3 regions of the Gracilibacillus sp. JCM 18860 genome follow, and region 3 is predicted to be linked to each of the others. Evidence: predicted binding sites of a transcription regulator. Region 3 holds the regulator's gene; each other region holds the start of a gene.

Region 1 (6,288 bases), 1.0 Mb from region 3:
ATAAGTATATGATTAGGATCTTTTAGCAGGACACCCTTTTGAAACATTAAGGCACAGTATTCTTTAAAGCCATGAATAATAACCACATTTTTCCCATCATATGTGTAACACGGATGCATCCATTTAAAATCTTCTGTCAACCCACAATCGAGTACGATTTGTCTTAACTTCTCAAATTCACTCTTCCACTTTTTCTCTTTTCTTAAAAAACCATCCACTCTGCGACTCCCTACATTGTCTGCCATTTAAGAACCCCTCTCTATAAAGTTTTGAAATTAGTTAACTTTAATTTACAACATTTAGGCTTACAGGGCAATCCGCTCGATTTTATTGACAGTATGTAGACAATAATGTTAGAAAAACTCGCATTCGCTCGTCCTTTGGCGAATGCCTAGTTTTGCTTATACTTGGTACCTTAAAATTCCAGCTACGTCGAAAAGCTACTGTGTAGAAATTTTATACTTTCCTAACGTAAAAAAAAGGAGTGAACAGTTCACTCCTTCCACATCATCTATTATACAGAGGTTGCACCTTGTCCACCATCAATTCGATAGTATGCCCCAGAAATAAAAGAAGCTTTGTCAGAAGCTAAAAACACCATTAAATCGGCTATTTCTTCCGGTGTAGAATATCGTTTCATAGGAACACTATTTTCAAAACTATTACGGGCATCCTCTTCATTTCCTGGCATGGCATTTGATTCAATGGATCTCATCATTTGAGTATCTACACCAGATGGAGCCACTGCGTTTACCCGAATACCAAAATCCGCTAATTCCAAAGCTGCTGTTTTGTTTAGACCAATCACGGCATGCTTGGAAGCAACATAAATCCCCATCCCAGGTGCACCTAATAATCCACCATTGGATGCAGTGTTGACAATCGCACCACTTTTTTGTTCTTTCATAATCGGTGCTACGTGTTTCAATCCTAAAAATGCACCAAGTACATTCACACCAAATACAGCTTGATAATTATCGACTGTCTGTTCATCAAGTGTTGCAAATGCTCCATTAATACCTGCATTATTAATAAAAACATCTATTGTTCCAAAGGCCTTTTTCGTTTCATCGACATAATTTTTAACTTGTTCTTCGTCTGATACATCTGCAGCTACTAATAACTTGTCTTTGGTATTAATGTCTTTTGTTTTTTCTTCTAAAGCCTCCTTTGAAATATCTACGAGAGATAATTTTGCTCCTTCTTCCGCAAATACTTTCGCTACTGCAAGACCAATTCCACCAGCAGCACCTGTAATTAATACTACTTTGTCTTCAAAACTCATTTATATCACCTCTGGATCATAGTTTATACTAAATGATGACATCGTATTCTTCCGCTATTTTATCTCCTGAGATGTATGGAAAGCATTCTATATGGCAACATTTTCAAATAAGGAAACCGACTATCACAATTGGAAATGAGCCATTTCATAAAAGCTAAGTCTCTCTCCACTCTGCTAATTTCTCCCCTATTTTCACTACTTCCCCAACAATAATAATCGCTGGATTGCGGATCTTGTGTTTTTCAACTAATGCGACAATAGTAAGCAAATTACCTATCATAACTTTTTGGCTTTCCGTTGTACCTTCTTGAATGATAGCTACGGGTGTTTCTAACGCTTTACCCCCTTCTATTAAATTATCAACAATAAAAGGTAAATTGCTTACTCCCATATAAATGGCGAGCGTATCAACTGCTGTAGCTAATTGTTTCCATTTTATTTCCTCATTGTTTGAATGACCTGTAATCATAGCAAGTGACCTACCTATTTCTCGATGTGTGACGGGAATACCAGCATATGCCGGTGTAGCAATCCCTGAAGTAATGCCTGGCACCACTTCATAAGCAATCCCATTCTCAGCTAAAATCAATGCTTCTTCTGCTCCTCGCCCATATACAAACGGATCTCCACCTTTTAACCGAACCACCATTTTGTTCTCTTTTCCGTATTGAACTAACAATTGATTGATTGTCTCTTGTTTCATGAGGTGTAAGGAAGGAAACTTGCCACAAAAAATAAGTTCTCCCTCCGGTTTTGCTTCCTGGAGAAGCTGTTTGTTCACTAGTCGATCATATAAAATAACATCTGCTGCTTGAATTGCTTTTAAGCCTTTGACCGTGATTAAGTCTGGGTCTCCTGGACCTGCACCGATTAAGAATACTTTTCCCACGACCTCGCTCCTTCCTCTCCTTAAAGCGAAGAGGAGCTGAAGCTCCCCCTCTTTATGAAATAGGTACTTCAATATATACCTGTTGATCTTTTATAAGTGTTTGAAAAGTCTGAACGCATCCTTTATCAGGTGCTTGCACTTGACCATCAGAAACATTTATTTTCCAATCGTGTAATGGGCAGAAAACGAATTCGCTTGATACTATACCTTCCGACAGGACACCTCCGCGATGAGGACATTTATTTTCAATCGCTTTTATTTGCCCATTGGACAAGTGAAAAACAGCTAAATCTCTATTCTCAATCTTCACTGCTTTTCCAAGGCTGACAGGGAAATCTTCTATCTTTCCAATCCAAATTTTTTTAACTATTCGCTCCATCGTTCGACCACCCTTTCTTATTTCATTGTGATGTTCTGGTATAAATCTTTTAATGTTTTCTGATTCTCAATTGCTTCATTCCATGGCTCTTTGTATACAGATAATGCTTGATCCATTCGTTGATTTAATTCATGACGTAATGCTTCATTCATTACTACTTTCTGAACTTGTTCAATACCAACTCGCTCAACAAACTTGGATGTTCTTTCCAAATAATTTGCATTTTCACGGTAATATTGCAGAAATGCTGCTGTGTATGAAAGCACTTCTTCTTCTGTTTTTACCCTCACTAACAGATCTGCCTGTCTTAGATCGGTACCTCCATTACCACCTACATATATTTCCCAAACGCCATCTAACCCAACAACACCAACATCCTTCACACTTCCCTCCGAACAATTACGTGGACAAGCGGATACACCCATCTTTACTTTATGTGGGGTGTTTAATCCTTCAAACTTTTTCTCTAATTGAATCCCCATACCAACAGAGTCCTGTGTACCGAAGCGGCAAAACTGTGCACCAACACATGTCTTTACCGTACGCACAGATTTACCATAGGCATATCCTGATGGCATCCCTAATTCCTTCCAAACATTAGGTAGATCCTCTTTTTTAATTCCTAATAAATCAATCCGCTGTCCACCTGTCATTTTAATCATACCAACATTATATTTCTCTGCGACATCGGCTATTTTCCGTAAATCCTTAGCGTTTGTCACACCACCATACATTCTTGGAACAACAGAATAGGTTCCATCCTTTTGAATATTGGCATGAAGACGTTCATTGACAAATCGCGACTCTCGTTCATCCTTATAATCTACTGGATGGATCATCCCTAAATAATAATTTAGTGCTGGTCTACATTTTGAACAGCCTTCCTCCGTTTTCCAATCTAGAACATTCATTACTTCTTTCGTAAGTGTTAAACCTTTTTGGCGGATTTCAGCAACAACTTCCTCGTGTGATAAATCGGTACAGCCACAAATCGTTTCTTTGCTATTGTCACTATAATCATCACCTAAGGTTAATTCTAATAAATCTGTTACCATTCCTTTGCATTGACCACAGGAACGTGCGGCATTGGTAGAATTCTTTACTTCTTCAAGTGATGTCAAACCATCTTCCTTAATTGCTTTAACTATGGCACCTTTAGACACCCCATTACAACCACAAATGATTTCATCATCACTCATGGTTGCCACAATGCTTTCTTCCTCATCAGTATTTTGCCAACTTGCTAAGTAGTCCTCCACACTTGCTTGTTTCTTGATGTAACTGAATAGTTTCGTTCCTTCTTTTGTATCTCCATATAAAACAGCACCAATTAGCCTCCCATTATGAATGACGATTTTTTTATACGTTTTCTGCCATTCATCAAATACCTTCATCACTTTTGTTTCCGGTGTTTCTTTAATGACACCAGCTGAAAACACATCCACTCCAGACACTTTTAACTGGGTAGAAACGATAGATCCTTTATAGCCTTGGTGATTCATTCCACAAATTTGCTTTGCCAAGATTTGACCTTGTTCATATAAAGGAGCAACAAGCCCATACGTCCTTTCATTATGCTCCACACACTCTCCTACAGCATAAATATTGGCTGAGCTTGTTTCCATATAATCATTAACCACTATTCCTCGATTAACTACTAGTCCTGCTTCTTGAGCAAGTGTTACATTTGGTCTAATACCCACTGCCATAACTACTAGATCTGTCGCTATTGTATTGCCATTCTTAAATTTTACATCTGTTACACGCCCGTTTCCTAACACTTCCACTGTTTGTGTATTTAAATGAAATTGCATCCCTTGTCTTTCTAGCTCTTCCTGCAATAATTCTCCCGCTGTTCGGTCTAATTGGGCCTCCATCAAATAATCGGACAATTCCACCACATCGACGTCCATCCCTAAATTCAATAAACCACGCGCCGCTTCTAATCCTAAAAGGCCTCCACCAATAACCGTTGCATGTCGATATTTGTCAGATACTTTGATCATTCTTTCACAATCTGATATATCACGAAATCCTGTGACCCCCTCTTTATCTGCACCAGGAATGGGTAAGATAAATGGGGTCGACCCAGTTGCGATAATTAAATGATCAAATGGGGCTTCTTTCCCTTTATCGGTATAGACAAGTTGCCTCTTCTTATCAATTTTCACCACCGTTTCTCCGGGATACAGTAAAATGTTGTGATCCTCATACCACTGCCATTCATTCAATGTAATGTCCTTTAGTTCTGTATCTCCTTGTAGAACCTTAGATAATTGAATTCGGTTATAGTTAGGATAAGGCTCTTTTCCAAATACCGTTATATCAAAATAATCAGGTAATAGCTTTAAAATTTCCTCTATTGTTCGAATTCCCGCCATTCCATTTCCTATCAACACAAGCTTTTTCATTTTTTAATCCTCCATTCATCCTTTTTTTGAAGCCTGATAAAATGAGCCTTGCATCAACTGAAGAAGGCAATCTATCATGCTCAATTATTCACATAAACTTCTATAATCATCGAATGTTTACTTCCATTATATTCTAATTCAGATGATCTTTCTGTGACTTTGATCACTATTTCACATATTTTTTAATGTATTTCAACAGTAATTTTCTACAAAAAAATAGTGCCTGCCCACTTTCTAACTTTTCGAAAGTAACAGACACTTTAACTATAGGGTAAATTTTCGCGATATTCATATGTATTCTAAGTCTCTCTTTTACACCACCATTAGATTTTCTCAGCAATTGTTATAAGCTATATTCTTTTCACCGTAATCGCTTCTCGCATCTTATTTAACGCCTCTTGCCCTCTTTCTCCCCTATTCATCAAAACATTCACATATAATAAATCAAGTAATGTCAACTGAGCAATCCGGGAAGAAAATGCCTCCGTTCTAAAATCAGTTTCCCCAGAGCTTGTGTATAATGGAATATGTACCGCTTCACTTAACGTTGATTTAGCTAAGTTTGTAATAGCTATTGTTTTTACTTGATTTTTTTTCAACACATTTAAAATATGCAATATGTCCTTTGAGGACCCTGAGTGGGAAATTAGCACAGCACAGTCATTCTCATCCAGCTGTGAAGCAGCCATTAACTGAAAGTGCGTATCTACTACAGCTTGTACTTGCAATCCCGTTCGAATAAATTTATGATATGCATCTAACGCTACTGTGTTAGATCCTCCACTACCAAAAAAGTGAATTTGTCGAGCTGATAATAGGATATTAACTGCCTCTTGTAACTGTTCTTCATCCATAATTTTTAACGTTTCTTCCAAAGATTGAATATTTGTTCGAAAAACCTTCGCAGCTACTGTATTGATCGCATCATTACTATCGACTTCTTCATGAATATGTTGCATGGAAGATACTACCTCAGAAGCTAATGCAATCTTCATCGCTTGGTAACCTTTATAACCTATCCGCTTACAAAATCGAAAAACAGTGGAATCTGCAACATCTAAATCCTCAGCCAACTGATTAATTGAAGAATGAATAATTTGATTCGGATTTTCTAAAATATAATCAGCAATTTTTCTTTCCGTAACACTGAATTTTGGATAATTTCTTCGCACTTTCTCTAAGCACGTTTGCTCTCTTTTTCTCATTAGCATTCTCCTGTAAAACCTTTAGTTCTCATTATACAGGAATAGTGTACGAAAAAAAATATTTTCTGTAAACGGTTGAAAAAAGAATTTTTTTTCGTATAATGGTTGAAGAACGAAAA
Region 2 (6,288 bases), 440 kb from region 3:
CCAATTTTTTTATGATCAACAGTTGTAAACCATTCATTCCACAACCATTTCCATCTCTTTAAATAAGTGATCAATGCTAAAAGCCCAATCATCGTTAAGCCAATTGCAATTTGAGATCCTAGTATTAATGGATCACCAGTTACAAAAAATTCATCTAAGGACATGTTCTTCACCACCTCTTTTAATGATTAGAGTGATCTTCCATATGGGAGGAATCACTATGTTGTTCGGACTGGTCGTTTTCTGATTGATGCTTAGATTCTATTTCAGGTTGACCATCTAATTCTTGCTCTTTTTCTTCTCCATGCTGAATCTCATAAAGTTCAGGATGAATATAATCGGCTGATCCGCCTTTAGCATGGTCTATCCAATCTAAATGAGTATTATTAAAGGTCATACGACCAACCACTCCAGGCTCTAACAACTCATCATATTGATCCTCTGTTAGTTTGTTTGCTGTTTTCTTCACATCATGAATCCATTCATTAAAGTCCTCTTTAGATTGTGCTTGGACTTCGAAATCCATATGGGCATAACCTCTACCATTGAAGTTAGTATTTCTACCATAAAAAGAGCCTTCTTGGTCTGCAACTAAGTAAAGGTTTGTTTGCATATTTGCCATGGTATATTTTTGGCCACCCAATTCAGGTACCCAGAAGGATTGCATCGTTCCAGCTGAGGTTAGTTTAAATTGCACTGGATGATCCTTCGGAATATTAATATAGTTCACTGTTTCAATATTTTGGTCTGGATAGCTAAATATCCATTTCCAGTCAGCTGAAGTTACATGGATAACAAGTGGTTCTTCCTCTTCATATCCTTGCGGGATATCTTCCACTTCATAGATCGTTTTTGTTGTAGGGATCATCAATGCAATAACGATCAATACAGGGATACCAAACCATATGATTTCTAAAATATGGTTCCCTTTCTCTTCTTTCGGTTCAAAATCTCCATCATTTGGTCTTGCCCGATATTTCCACACAATGACAGTGAACAAAATGAATACTACTGCTACTATAATGAGCATAAAAATAATAGAGAATATAATTAAATCTGATAAATTTCTAGCTACAGGTCCCTTCGGATCAAAAACTATTAATTTATTTTCACAACCAGCAAGTATTAGCGGTGTGACTAATAATAAAAATAGACCATAGACCTTTTTCAATGCCTTCATCTTATTACTCCCTCCATAAAGCATCTATACAAAACAAATCCAGTTCAGTAATGGGAATGATTACCCCTCTTTCTTCTCCATTGTTACATCTAAATATGATGAAATTATGATGAAAGAAAATTTGTCATAGAAAGTTCAATTTTGAACCAAAGAGGGAATAGAAAAGGAAGTGAAAGTGTTTTACGTAATGCACAAATAGGAAATAGTGAAAAAGATCACAGACATTGATAACATAACTTTTATGATTAGATGGTTAGCACTGTGATACAACAAATTGAAAAAGACTGGAACCTTTACTATTCCATCAAATTTCTATACTATTTTAATGAGGATTATTTTAGCTAAAGAGGGATAGACATGATAAAACCGACAGTTTTAATTGTAGATGACGAAAGGCAAATGCGAACAATGCTTAAGCTACATCTTCGCAATAAATATGAATGGATAGAAGCTTCCAATGGTAGGGAAGCCATTGATAAAATGAAAGAGAACGATGTAAGTATTGTGTTACTAGATATTATGATGCCGGAATTAGATGGGATGGAAGCATGTAAGAAGATGAAGGAAATGAGACCAGATGTACCTATCATCTTATTGACCGCATTAAATGATACATCACAAAAGGTAGAAGGGTTAAACATTGGTGCAGATGATTATATCGTCAAGCCATTTGAGCCAGAAGAGCTGATTGCACGTATGAAAGTACAGCTCAGACATTTTTCCCATACAAAGGAAAAGACGACGAATCAGCAGGTAAACTTTGCAGAATGGTCTATTGATCCTCAAGCTAGATCTGTGAAGGTAAAAGGAAATGACCTGAAGTATAGCCCAAAAGAATTCGATCTTCTATACTTGCTTGCCTCCCATCCAAATCGCGTATATACGAGGGAACAATTATTGGATATGATTTGGGGAATGGATGAGATTGTCGATATAAGAACAGTGGATTCACACGTTCGCTATGTGAGAGATAAATTAAAAAAAGCAGGACTTCCTTATCAGCCAATTCAAACTATTTGGGGAGTTGGTTATAAATTTATAACGGAGGATTCCAATGAGGTTAAATAGTGTGGTTTTTAAAATTGGTGCGACGATTTTATTTTTGCAATTAATCATTTTAATTCCATTTGGATATATTGTCTTACAGCTTATTCTAAATTATTCCATTAATCAAACAGAAACACAGCTTGTGCAATTATCGGAAAAATATGCTGGGGAAATTAATGAATTAGAAGATCCTGAAAATATTCAGTTATTAGAGCATTTAACAGAAATGACGAATACAAGTGCTGTCATTGTCGATCAAGATGGTAAAATTATTACAAAGGCAAATTGGCATGATGAATTAACGAATCAAATAGTAACAGACGATCAATTACAGCATCTTCATAAAGGCGAAACAGTTATTGAGGAGGTCTCCTTTAATGGTTCTACCTATTTAAAGGTCGGTCAACCGATTGTGAAAGAAAATAAAAATGAGGAAAATGCTAGTGTGATCTTATTCTCGTCCTTTGGTTTAATCAGTAATTCTATTCATAATATTATCATCCTCGTAATTTTAGCAAGTCTAGGTGCAATTGGTCTGGCAATAGGCTTTACTATCTTTATTTCCAAAAAAATTGGTGGTCCACTAATAGCTATGGAGAAAGTCGCAAAACAAATAGCGGAGAAAAAAGATTTCTCTCGAAAAGTAGACTATCAAGCAAATGATGAGATTGGATCACTCGCAACTGCCATAAATCATCTGTCACAAACTCTTGAGAGATATCAGACAAACAGAAATGAATTTTTTTCTAATATTACCCATGAGTTAAAAACACCATTAACCTACGTAAAGGGATATGCTAATGCAGTAAGACATGAAATGTACCAATCAGAAGAAGAAAAACAAGAGTTTCTTGAAATTATTGAAAATGAAGCAGACCATATTAGTAATTTAATGGATGATTTAACCGATTTATCCAAAATTGAAGAGGGTAAAATTGATTTAAACAAGGAAGCATTTAATCTCAATATGCTAGCAGAAGAAATGATGCGTCGTTCACAATTTAGAGCGAATCAAAAGGGTTTAAAGCTAAATGTCCATACACCGAATACCCCTCTTCACTTATATGCAGATAAGAATCGGATGGAGCAAATTTTTACTAATCTTATCGAAAATGCAGTCCGTTATACAGAAAAAGGAGAAATAAAAATAGAAGTAACCGATATAGGAAATCACATTCAGGTAAAAATTATCGATACAGGTATCGGAATAAAAAAACAAGATATTCCGTTCTTATTTGAACGGTTTTATCGAGTCGATAAATCTAGATCTAGAGCAAATGGTGGAACAGGTTTAGGACTTTCGATTGTGAAGAATCTTGTGGAAATGCACGAAGGAACAATTGACTTTGATAGTGAATTAAACAAAGGAACAACAGTTACATTAACATTCCCTAAATAAATAATCGATGGAGTTCTATGGTTAGCCCCCCCTACACTTATAATAATCCTATCATTGGGTAAAATCTTACTAATGTTGTTGTGAAGGGATTGGCAAGCATGGAACTCCAATTAATCGAAGTATACATTCCTACTGACCGGTTTGAGGCATTTGAAAAAGAGATTAAGGCATATGAATATATTGAAAAATGGCATCACCAAGTCTCTAAGCAAGTACAACTAGTGAAAATAGTCCTTAATAAAAAACAAACAGAGGAAATCCTTGATTTTCTTGAAGTGAATGATGATCAAACAAATGAATTGAAAGTAATTCTATACAACATCTCCACCTATTTACCCCGAATAAAACAAGAAGTTGCTCCAAATGAAAAGGAAGAAGAAAATAGAGAAATCGCTCGAGCGAGTAGGCACGAGTTATATAATGTAGTTCAATCTTCTAGTAGAATCAACTTGAATTACATTTGGTTACTTATTTTATCAGCTATTGTAGCAACTGCAGGAATTGTCAAAGACAGTGCTGCTATTGTTATTGGTGCAATGGTGATTGCTCCCTTAATTGGACCATTTACTGCTATTGCATTTTCTTCCATCCTAGGAGATTATCAAATAATAAAAAAAGCTGTTACAACTGCGCTACTCGGTCTTGTAATTCCTATTAGTATTGCCATCTTATTTGGAGTCATCTTTCCATTACCAAGCCAAAGTAGAGAATTTCTAGCTCGAACGAATATTGAATTAATGGATATCGTTGTGGCCATTGCAGCAGGTGCCGCTGGCGCGTTGTCTTTTGCAAGAAGAGTATCGGAGGCGCTTGTAGGCGTTATGGTATCTGTGGCATTACTTCCCCCAGCTATTGTATTCGGGATGATGATTGGTTCTGCAGCGTTTGAAGAAGCTGTTACCCCTATTTTGTTATTACTAGTCAATATTAGTGCCATCTTACTTTCTGCTATTATTATTTTTTGGATTAGTGGAATCGAACCGAACAATTGGAGTGACCTTCAAGCTGCCTATACTTCTAAAAAATATGCACTGCTTTTTGTAAGTATTGTTATCCTCATCTTAGCTACTGTCATTTACTTTATAAATTTTTAATATCCATTGTAAAGAAAAATTTACAAAATATAGCCTTGTCGATTAATGTATCTATTAGTAGAATGAGAACTAACTATTTCATTTTAAGGAGGCTTTATGAAAAAAAATTTACAAAACTATCTTAATATTTTATGGATCGCGACAAGATTGGGATTCACCTCCTTTGGTGGGCCGATCGCACACCTCGGTTATTTTCACGAGGAATACGTGCGTCGTAAAAAATGGCTAGATGAAAAAAGCTATGCAGATTTAGTGGCACTATGCCAGTTCTTACCAGGACCAGCTAGTAGTCAAGTTGGTATTGGGATTGGAATGATACGTGGAGGTATCTTAGGTGGAATTTTTGCATTTATCGGATTTACTTTACCTTCCGTTATAGTCCTTATGTTATTCGCGCTTGCGCTCCATCAATTCTCTTTTTATGATGCAAGCTTTATTCACGGTTTAAAAATTGTGGCAGTTGCTGTAGTAGCACATGCTATTATGGGTATGGGTACGAAGCTAGCACCAGATCTTTCGAGAAAAGCCATTGCACTTATAGCGCTCATTATCATGGTTGCATGGCAATCCACTTTAACTCAGGTTGCTATTATTCTAATGGCAGCATTGATTGGTTTACTTTTTTTTAAGAAGAAGGATACAACCGAATCTACCTTTACTTCCTTAGTGTTATCCAAGAAAACAGGACTATTTAGTATTATACTATTTTTTTTATTCTTGCTCATTCTCCCTATCTTTAGTCAATTAACGAATTGGCAGTGGTTAGCTATGTTTGATAGCTTTTATCGCTCAGGTGCATTAGTTTTTGGCGGCGGTCATGTTGTTTTACCACTACTTGAGCAAGAATTTGTACCTACAGGTTGGCTTACAGAACAAGAATTTCTTGCAGGATACGGAGCAGCCCAGGCAGTTCCTGGACCATTATTTACTTTTGCCGCTTATTTAGGGACTGTTATCAACGGGATTCCGGGAGGACTACTAGCTACATTTTCCATCTTTTTACCTGCATTCCTACTTATTATTGGGGCATTACCATTTTGGCATGCATTAAGGCATGTGAAGGCTATACAGGGTGCTTTAATTGCTGTTAATGCAGCGGTTGTCGGAATATTAATTGCAGCCTTCTATCAGCCTATTTGGACAAGTACCATCACCTCAGGTAAGGATTTTATTCTCGCCGTCATCTTGTTTAGCTTGTTAGCTTTCTGGAAATTGCCTTCATGGATAATTGTCATAATCGGACTAATCGGTGGCATGCTATTACCATATCTACCCTTTTAGCAAATCTTATCATACTTATGAAAATGGTGTTGAAGATTTTAAACTTTTCTTGCACCATTTTTTATTAAGTATTATAATATGAATATATGTTCATATATTATATTATGGAGGTATTCTTATGGGACATTCACATGATCACGGTCATGGACACCACCATCATACGAATAATAAAAAAGCTTTAATGCTTAGCTTTTTTATCATTTTTGGTTATATGATCGTGGAAATAATTGGAGGATTATTAACGAATAGTCTTGCACTTTTATCTGATGCAGGACATATGTTCAGTG
Region 3 (6,288 bases):
CCACCTCTATATTAGACGATTAAAATGATAAAAAGTTTCACATTTTTAATAGGATTCATTCGTCCATGTGTAAGGATTCCCACTCTTCCATATGTTTTTCCATTTGTTTTTTTAATTCCTCACTTTCCGTTGTAAGCTGCAATGACTTCTCGTGATCCTGGTACACTTCTGGAAGACATAATTGTGCTTCAAGAGCTGCAAGAGCGGTTTCTAGTTCTTCCATTTCCGCTTCAATTTCCCTTATTCTTCTTTCTTTTTTCCGTTGTTCTCTTTTTAATTCTTTTTCTTTTTTAAAATCCGATTTCGTGCTTGGCTTCGTGTCTATTTCTTTGGATTGCTCCCTTTTCAGTTCTTCCAGCTCTTTTTCCTCTTGTTTTTTCTCTACATAATAATCATAATCACCTAAATATACCGTCGTGTGCTGTGGTTGCATTTCTAGTACCTGTGTCGCCAGCTTATTAATAAAGTAGCGATCATGGGAAACGAACAATATCGTGCCAGGATAATCGATAAGGGCAGATTCCAATATTTCTTTACTATCTAAGTCTAAATGGTTGGTCGGCTCGTCTAAAATTAATAAATTGGCCTTTTCCATCATTAATTTAGCAAGCGCGAGCCGAGCCTTTTCCCCACCACTAAGAGCTGATACTGGCCGTAGTACATCATCTCCACTAAAAAGAAAGTTTCCTAGAATGGTTCGTATATCCTTTTCGTTCATAAGCGGATAATCATCCCAAAGTTCACTTAGGACATTCTTTTCATGATGCAGTTGTGTCTGTTCCTGATCATAGTAGCCAATTTTCACATTAGCACCTAGTTGTATGGCACCCTTATCAGGATCTAGTTCGCCGATTATATTTTTTAATAATGTAGATTTTCCGACACCATTTGGGCCAACAAGGGCCATGCTCTCACCACGGGTTAGCTCAAGATTAAGATTTTCAAAAGTAAAGGGCTCAGCATTGTTATAACGGAATGCTAGGTCATTTACCTTGAGGACATCATTACCGCTCCTACGCTCCACGTTGAAACTAAATTTGGCAGAGCCCTCATCACCAAGTGGCTTGTCCATTACTTCCATTTTTTCTAACTGTTTGCGTCTGCTTTGTGCTCTTTTCGTCGTGGAGGCTCTCACAATATTTTTCTGTATAAAATCTTCCATTCGCTTTATTTCGGTTTGTTGTTTTTCGTAAAGCTTCCTATCACGTTCATAATTGGCTGCTTTTTGCTTTAAATATTTACTGTAATTACCGTGATACTTCTTCGATTCATGACGCGAAATTTCATAGACAATTTGAACCGTTTTATCAAGGAAGTATCGGTCATGGGATACGATCACAACGGCACCTTGATAGCTGTTTAGATAGCCTTCAAGCCATGTTAAGGTTTGAATATCTAGATGATTGGTTGGCTCATCTAGTATTAGTACATTAGGTTTTGTTAGAAGAAGCTTTCCAAGGGCGAGTCTCGTCTTCTGACCACCACTTAATGTGGCAATCGATGTGTCCCACATGGATTCAGGAAAATCTAGACCGTTTAGAACGGCTTTGATTTCAGGCTCATATTCATAGCCACCAGCTTGCTTAAATGCTTCTTGTTTGCGGTCATAGCTTACTAGTAGTTGTTGATATTTTTCTGTATCTGCTAATAGATCAGAATCTCCCATTTGCTGTTCCATGCTTCTCAGTTCCTTTTCTTCCTTTAACAAATGGGAAAAGATCTTTAACATTTCATCCCAGATCGTTTCTGTAGAATCAAGTCCCGTATGTTGGGCAAGATATCCTAAGGTAACATCCTTTGGTTTATGGATCTCTCCTTCATCATAGCTAAGGTTACCTGCAATTATATTTAATAAGGTAGATTTTCCCGCACCATTTCGACCAACAATGGCAATCCGGTCATTTTGTTTAATTTCTAGTTTTATATTAGATAAGATCAGCTCAGCACCAAATCGTTTGGTTAAATTGTTCACCTGTAAATAAATCATCATCGTTCACCTCAATGATGTAAGTGTATCTAAAAGGCGAACGAACTGCAAGTAAGGGAAGTAGATAGACAAGTGAACAATTTCACGACTTTTTTCTTTTTTTCTGTTAGAATAAAGAGAGAATAATATTTAATGAAGAAATAAGGGGAATAGAGGATGCCTAATCAACATAAAATTCCACAAGCTACAGCGAAGCGATTACCTTTATATTATCGTTTTTTGAATAATTTACATATCCAAGGTAAAGACCGTGTCTCATCAAAGGAACTTAGTCTTGCAATGAAGGTCGACTCTGCTACCATTCGCAGAGATTTTTCGTATTTTGGTGCATTAGGAAAAAAAGGATATGGCTACAATGTCGATTACTTACTCGGCTTTTTCCGTAAAACCTTAGACCAGGATGAGAATACGCCTGTTGTCCTGATTGGTGTCGGGAATTTAGGAACCGCTTTTTTAAATTATAATTTTACCAAAAACAATAATACGAAGATAGAAGTGGCATTTGATGCGGATCCAATCAAGGTAGGAACAGAGATTCGAAATGTCAATGTTCATCATATAGATGAATTAGAAGAAAAAATAGGAGATATTCAGGTAGCTATTCTTACCGTACCAGTTTCTGAAGCGCAGTCTATGGCAGATCGACTGGTGAAAGCAGGAATAAAAGGTATCTTAAACTTTACCCCTGCAAGGATTACCGTTCCAGATAATGTTCGCGTCCACCATATTGACCTATCAGTAGAGCTGCAGTCACTCGTTTATTTTATGAAGCATTATCCATTAGAAATAGAGGAAAAATAAGAAGTGCTGATGAGAGGCACTTCTTATTTTTTCTTCGCCTTTTTAATTTTAAAATGTAAGCTTACTAGTCGTATTGCAACAACGAAATCAATGGTAGCAAAAAACGCTAATGCAAGTGTAATGAAATTAAATACCGTATCATCGGCAGATTTTATGCCAATATAGATAAATAATGAGCCCAAAATGAAATAGATGATGGCAGAGCCCAATGGTGAAAATCTCATGTTTTTAAAAGCCCCCAACTAAGATGAACTGTACCTGTTCTAGCATTTGTTCCATTTCTTCTGGATCAAGTGATAATTGCCCAATGACTGCAAATGTGTTCATCGCCATATGTGCAAGAATAGGTACGAGAATTCTTTTGGTTTCGACATAGATAAAGGCAAGCACAAATGCAACTGCTATATAGGTTAAGAGATGACTGAAATCGTTATGCAAGACAGCAAATAAAACCCCTGAAATAATTCCGGCAAAGAAGAAGTTCATTTTTTTATATAGGGAACCAAAAATCGCTTTACGGAATACGAGCTCCTCCAGGATTGGACCTAAAATAGAAATAAGAATAATAAATATTGGTGCTTGTCTCGCTACTTGCATCAATTGCATCGTATTTTCAGAACCAACTGGTGCACCAAATACAAAACGTTCAATGACGGTGGATGCTACCTGAGCAATTAATACTAAGAAGAAACCGAGTATTGTCCATAATACAATTTGTCCAATTCTTTTATCCCGTGATTGAAAGAAAGAATTGATTTCATCTCTTAGTAAATAGCAAGAGATAATCAAAGCAAGAACGAAGCTACCGATATTCCATCCAACCATTAATGTTAATGGATCTACGTTTGTGTACAACCGAAATGGTATAACAAGAAAAGCTGACAATTGTACCGCAACATAGGTAAGAATTATATAAATATACTTGGCAGGCAAATTCAAACGACTCCTTTTTATTTTTTTCTTACATGATACGTATTTTAACATAATTTTAGAATAAAATTGAAATAGTTCGTCTAAAGTTATTTTTAAATAAATGTGTTGTTCTTAAAAATAATAGATGGTGTCCCTCTGCTTACTCCACGAAGCTCAAAACCCCTTTTATTGAAACCACACTTTATTAGGGTTCCTACAATAATAAAAACTCATACTAGTACGGCTGTTTGGAAATGCCGTAAAATTGCAAAGAGATCGATAGCATTCCCATTAACAAGAGATATTAAAAAATTTTTAAAAAAATTTATACTTTGTACTTGCAAAAAAAAATAGATTTCATTATTATAATAATTGTGTTAGCACTCAGGGTGATCGAGTGCTAAAATGATAAAAATCTAAATAAAGTCAATTTCAAGGAGGTTTTTAAACATGCTAAAACCATTAGGTGATCGTGTCATTATTGAGCTTGTAGAGCAAGAAGAAAAAACAGCGAGTGGGATTGTTCTTCCAGATTCTGCGAAAGAAAAACCACAAGAAGGTAAGGTAGTAGCTGTTGGTTCTGGTCGTGTAACGGAAAATGGTGAGAAAGTGGCGCTTGAAGTTGAAGAAGGAAACAACATTATTTTCTCAAAATTTGCCGGTACAGAAGTGAAGTATGAAGGTAAAGAATACTTAATTCTTCGTGAAAGTGATATTTTAGCGATTATCGGCTAAGTATGTAGCGAAGTACGTTTGGATAAATATCATATCATTTAAATATTCAGGGAGGTATTTTTCATGGCTAAAGAAATTAAATTTAGTGAAGATGCACGTCGCGCAATGCTACGTGGGGTAGATACACTTGCGAATGCAGTTAAAGTAACATTAGGACCAAAAGGTCGTAACGTTGTATTAGATAAGAAGTATGGTTCTCCACTTATTACAAACGATGGGGTAACTATTGCTAAAGAAATCGAATTAGAAGATAAATTCGAAAACATGGGTGCTCAATTAGTATCAGAGGTAGCATCTCAAACAAATGATGTTGCAGGTGATGGTACAACAACTGCTACAGTACTCGCTCAAGCAATGATCCAGGAAGGCTTGAAAAACGTAGCTTCTGGTGCGAATCCAGTAGGGGTGCGCCGTGGTATTGAAAAAGCAGTAGAGGTAGCTACAGAGGAATTACGTAAAGTATCTAAACCAATCGAAAGCAAAGAATCGATCGCTCAAGTTGCGTCTATCTCTTCTGGTGATAATGAAGTTGGTCAATTAATCGCTGAAGCTATGGAGCGCGTAGGTAATGATGGTGTTATTACTATCGAAGAATCAAAAGGCTTCAATACAGAGTTAGAAGTAGTAGAAGGTATGCAATTTGACCGTGGATACTCTTCTCCATACATGGTAACAGACCAAGATAAAATGGAAGCAGTGCTTGATGATCCTTATATCTTAATTACAGATAAAAAAATCAACAATATTCAAGAAGTATTACCAGTGCTTGAGCAAGTAGTTCAGCAAGGTAAACCATTATTAATGATTGCTGAAGATGTTGAAGGGGAAGCACTTGCAACACTTGTATTAAACAAACTACGTGGTACGTTTAATGTAGTAGCAGTGAAAGCTCCTGGATTCGGTGATCGTCGTAAAGCAATGCTTGAAGATATCGCTGTATTAACAGGTTCTGAGGTTATTACAGAAGATCTTGGACTTGATCTTAAAAATACAACGATTGACCAATTAGGTCGTGCTTCTAAAGTTGTAGTAACGAAAGAAAACACTACTATTGTAGAAGGCTCTGGAGATTCCGAGCAAATTGCTTCTCGTGTTGCTCAAATCCGTGCACAAGTAGAAGAAACTACTTCTGAATTTGATAAAGAAAAATTACAAGAGCGTCTTGCAAAACTTTCTGGTGGTGTAGCAGTAGTAAAAGTTGGTGCTGCAACAGAAACAGAATTAAAAGAACGCAAGCTACGCATTGAGGATGCATTGAACTCTACTCGCGCAGCGGTAGAAGAAGGTATCGTTTCTGGTGGTGGTACTGCACTACTTAACGTTTATAAACAAGTGGCTGAAATCAGCCTAGATGGTGATGAAGCTACTGGTGTTAATATCGTACTTCGCGCACTAGAAGAACCAGTACGCCAAATCGCAGCAAATGCTGGATTAGAAGGATCTATCATCGTAGAACGCCTAAAAGGCGAAGATGTAGGCATTGGTTTCAATGCAGCATCTGGAGAATGGGTAAACATGATCGATGCAGGTATCGTTGACCCAACAAAAGTTACACGTTCTGCACTTCAAAACGCAGCATCTGTAGCGGCTATGTTCCTTACTACTGAAGCGGTAGTAGCGGACATTCCAGAAGAAGGTGGCGCAGCGCCTGATATGAGTGGAATGGGCGGCGGAATGCCTGGAATGGGCGGCATGATGTAATAACCGCTCAAACACTTAATGTATAAGGGTTTTTGTTTGTTAACAAAATGCTAATATCAAGTATATAAAAAGGCTTCTCATTAGTTGATTTAACTTTTGAGAAGCCTTTTTCATTGCTGACGGTTAGAGATGATGTATTTTAATAATTACCG

Evidence for each region. Region 3 encodes Rex, which represses fermentation and respiration genes when NADH is low (regulators of the CRP and FNR family bind a similar motif). Its sites were predicted from a motif close to TTGTGAAATATTTCACAA; they were not measured.
Region 1: nirB (nitrite reductase large subunit NirB) is a predicted target of Rex. The motif match lies at 5,124-5,141, and genes of this name have one in related genera.
Region 2: qoxA (cytochrome aa3 quinol oxidase subunit II) is a predicted target of Rex. The motif match lies at 1,384-1,401, and genes of this name have one in related genera.

What each region holds. Positions count from the first base shown of each region.
Region 1 covers NZ_AP043868.1:2,908,081-2,914,368, reverse strand. The annotation lists gene ACZ5R4_RS14795 (YdeI/OmpD-associated family protein) at 1-245, opposite strand, end outside; gene ACZ5R4_RS14790 (SDR family NAD(P)-dependent oxidoreductase) at 515-1,285, opposite strand; gene cobA (uroporphyrinogen-III C-methyltransferase) at 1,440-2,174, opposite strand; gene nirD (nitrite reductase small subunit NirD) at 2,227-2,553, opposite strand; gene nirB (nitrite reductase large subunit NirB) at 2,571-4,964, opposite strand; gene ACZ5R4_RS14770 (MurR/RpiR family transcriptional regulator) at 5,315-6,169, opposite strand.
Region 2 covers NZ_AP043868.1:1,422,842-1,429,129, forward strand. The annotation lists gene qoxB (cytochrome aa3 quinol oxidase subunit I) at 1-164, opposite strand, end outside; gene qoxA (cytochrome aa3 quinol oxidase subunit II) at 182-1,180, opposite strand; gene ACZ5R4_RS07425 (response regulator transcription factor) at 1,538-2,248, shown strand; gene ACZ5R4_RS07430 (sensor histidine kinase) at 2,235-3,626, shown strand; gene ACZ5R4_RS07435 (TIGR00341 family protein) at 3,725-4,720, shown strand; gene chrA (chromate efflux transporter) at 4,817-6,001, shown strand; gene ACZ5R4_RS07445 (cation diffusion facilitator family transporter) at 6,120-6,288, shown strand, end outside.
Region 3 covers NZ_AP043868.1:1,858,371-1,864,658, reverse strand. The annotation lists gene ACZ5R4_RS09470 (ABC-F family ATP-binding cassette domain-containing protein) at 56-1,987, opposite strand; gene ACZ5R4_RS09465 (redox-sensing transcriptional repressor Rex) at 2,144-2,788, shown strand; gene ACZ5R4_RS09460 (DUF4305 domain-containing protein) at 2,812-3,012, opposite strand; gene ACZ5R4_RS09455 (CPBP family intramembrane glutamic endopeptidase) at 3,017-3,721, opposite strand; gene groES (co-chaperone GroES) at 4,151-4,435, shown strand; gene groL (chaperonin GroEL) at 4,499-6,136, shown strand.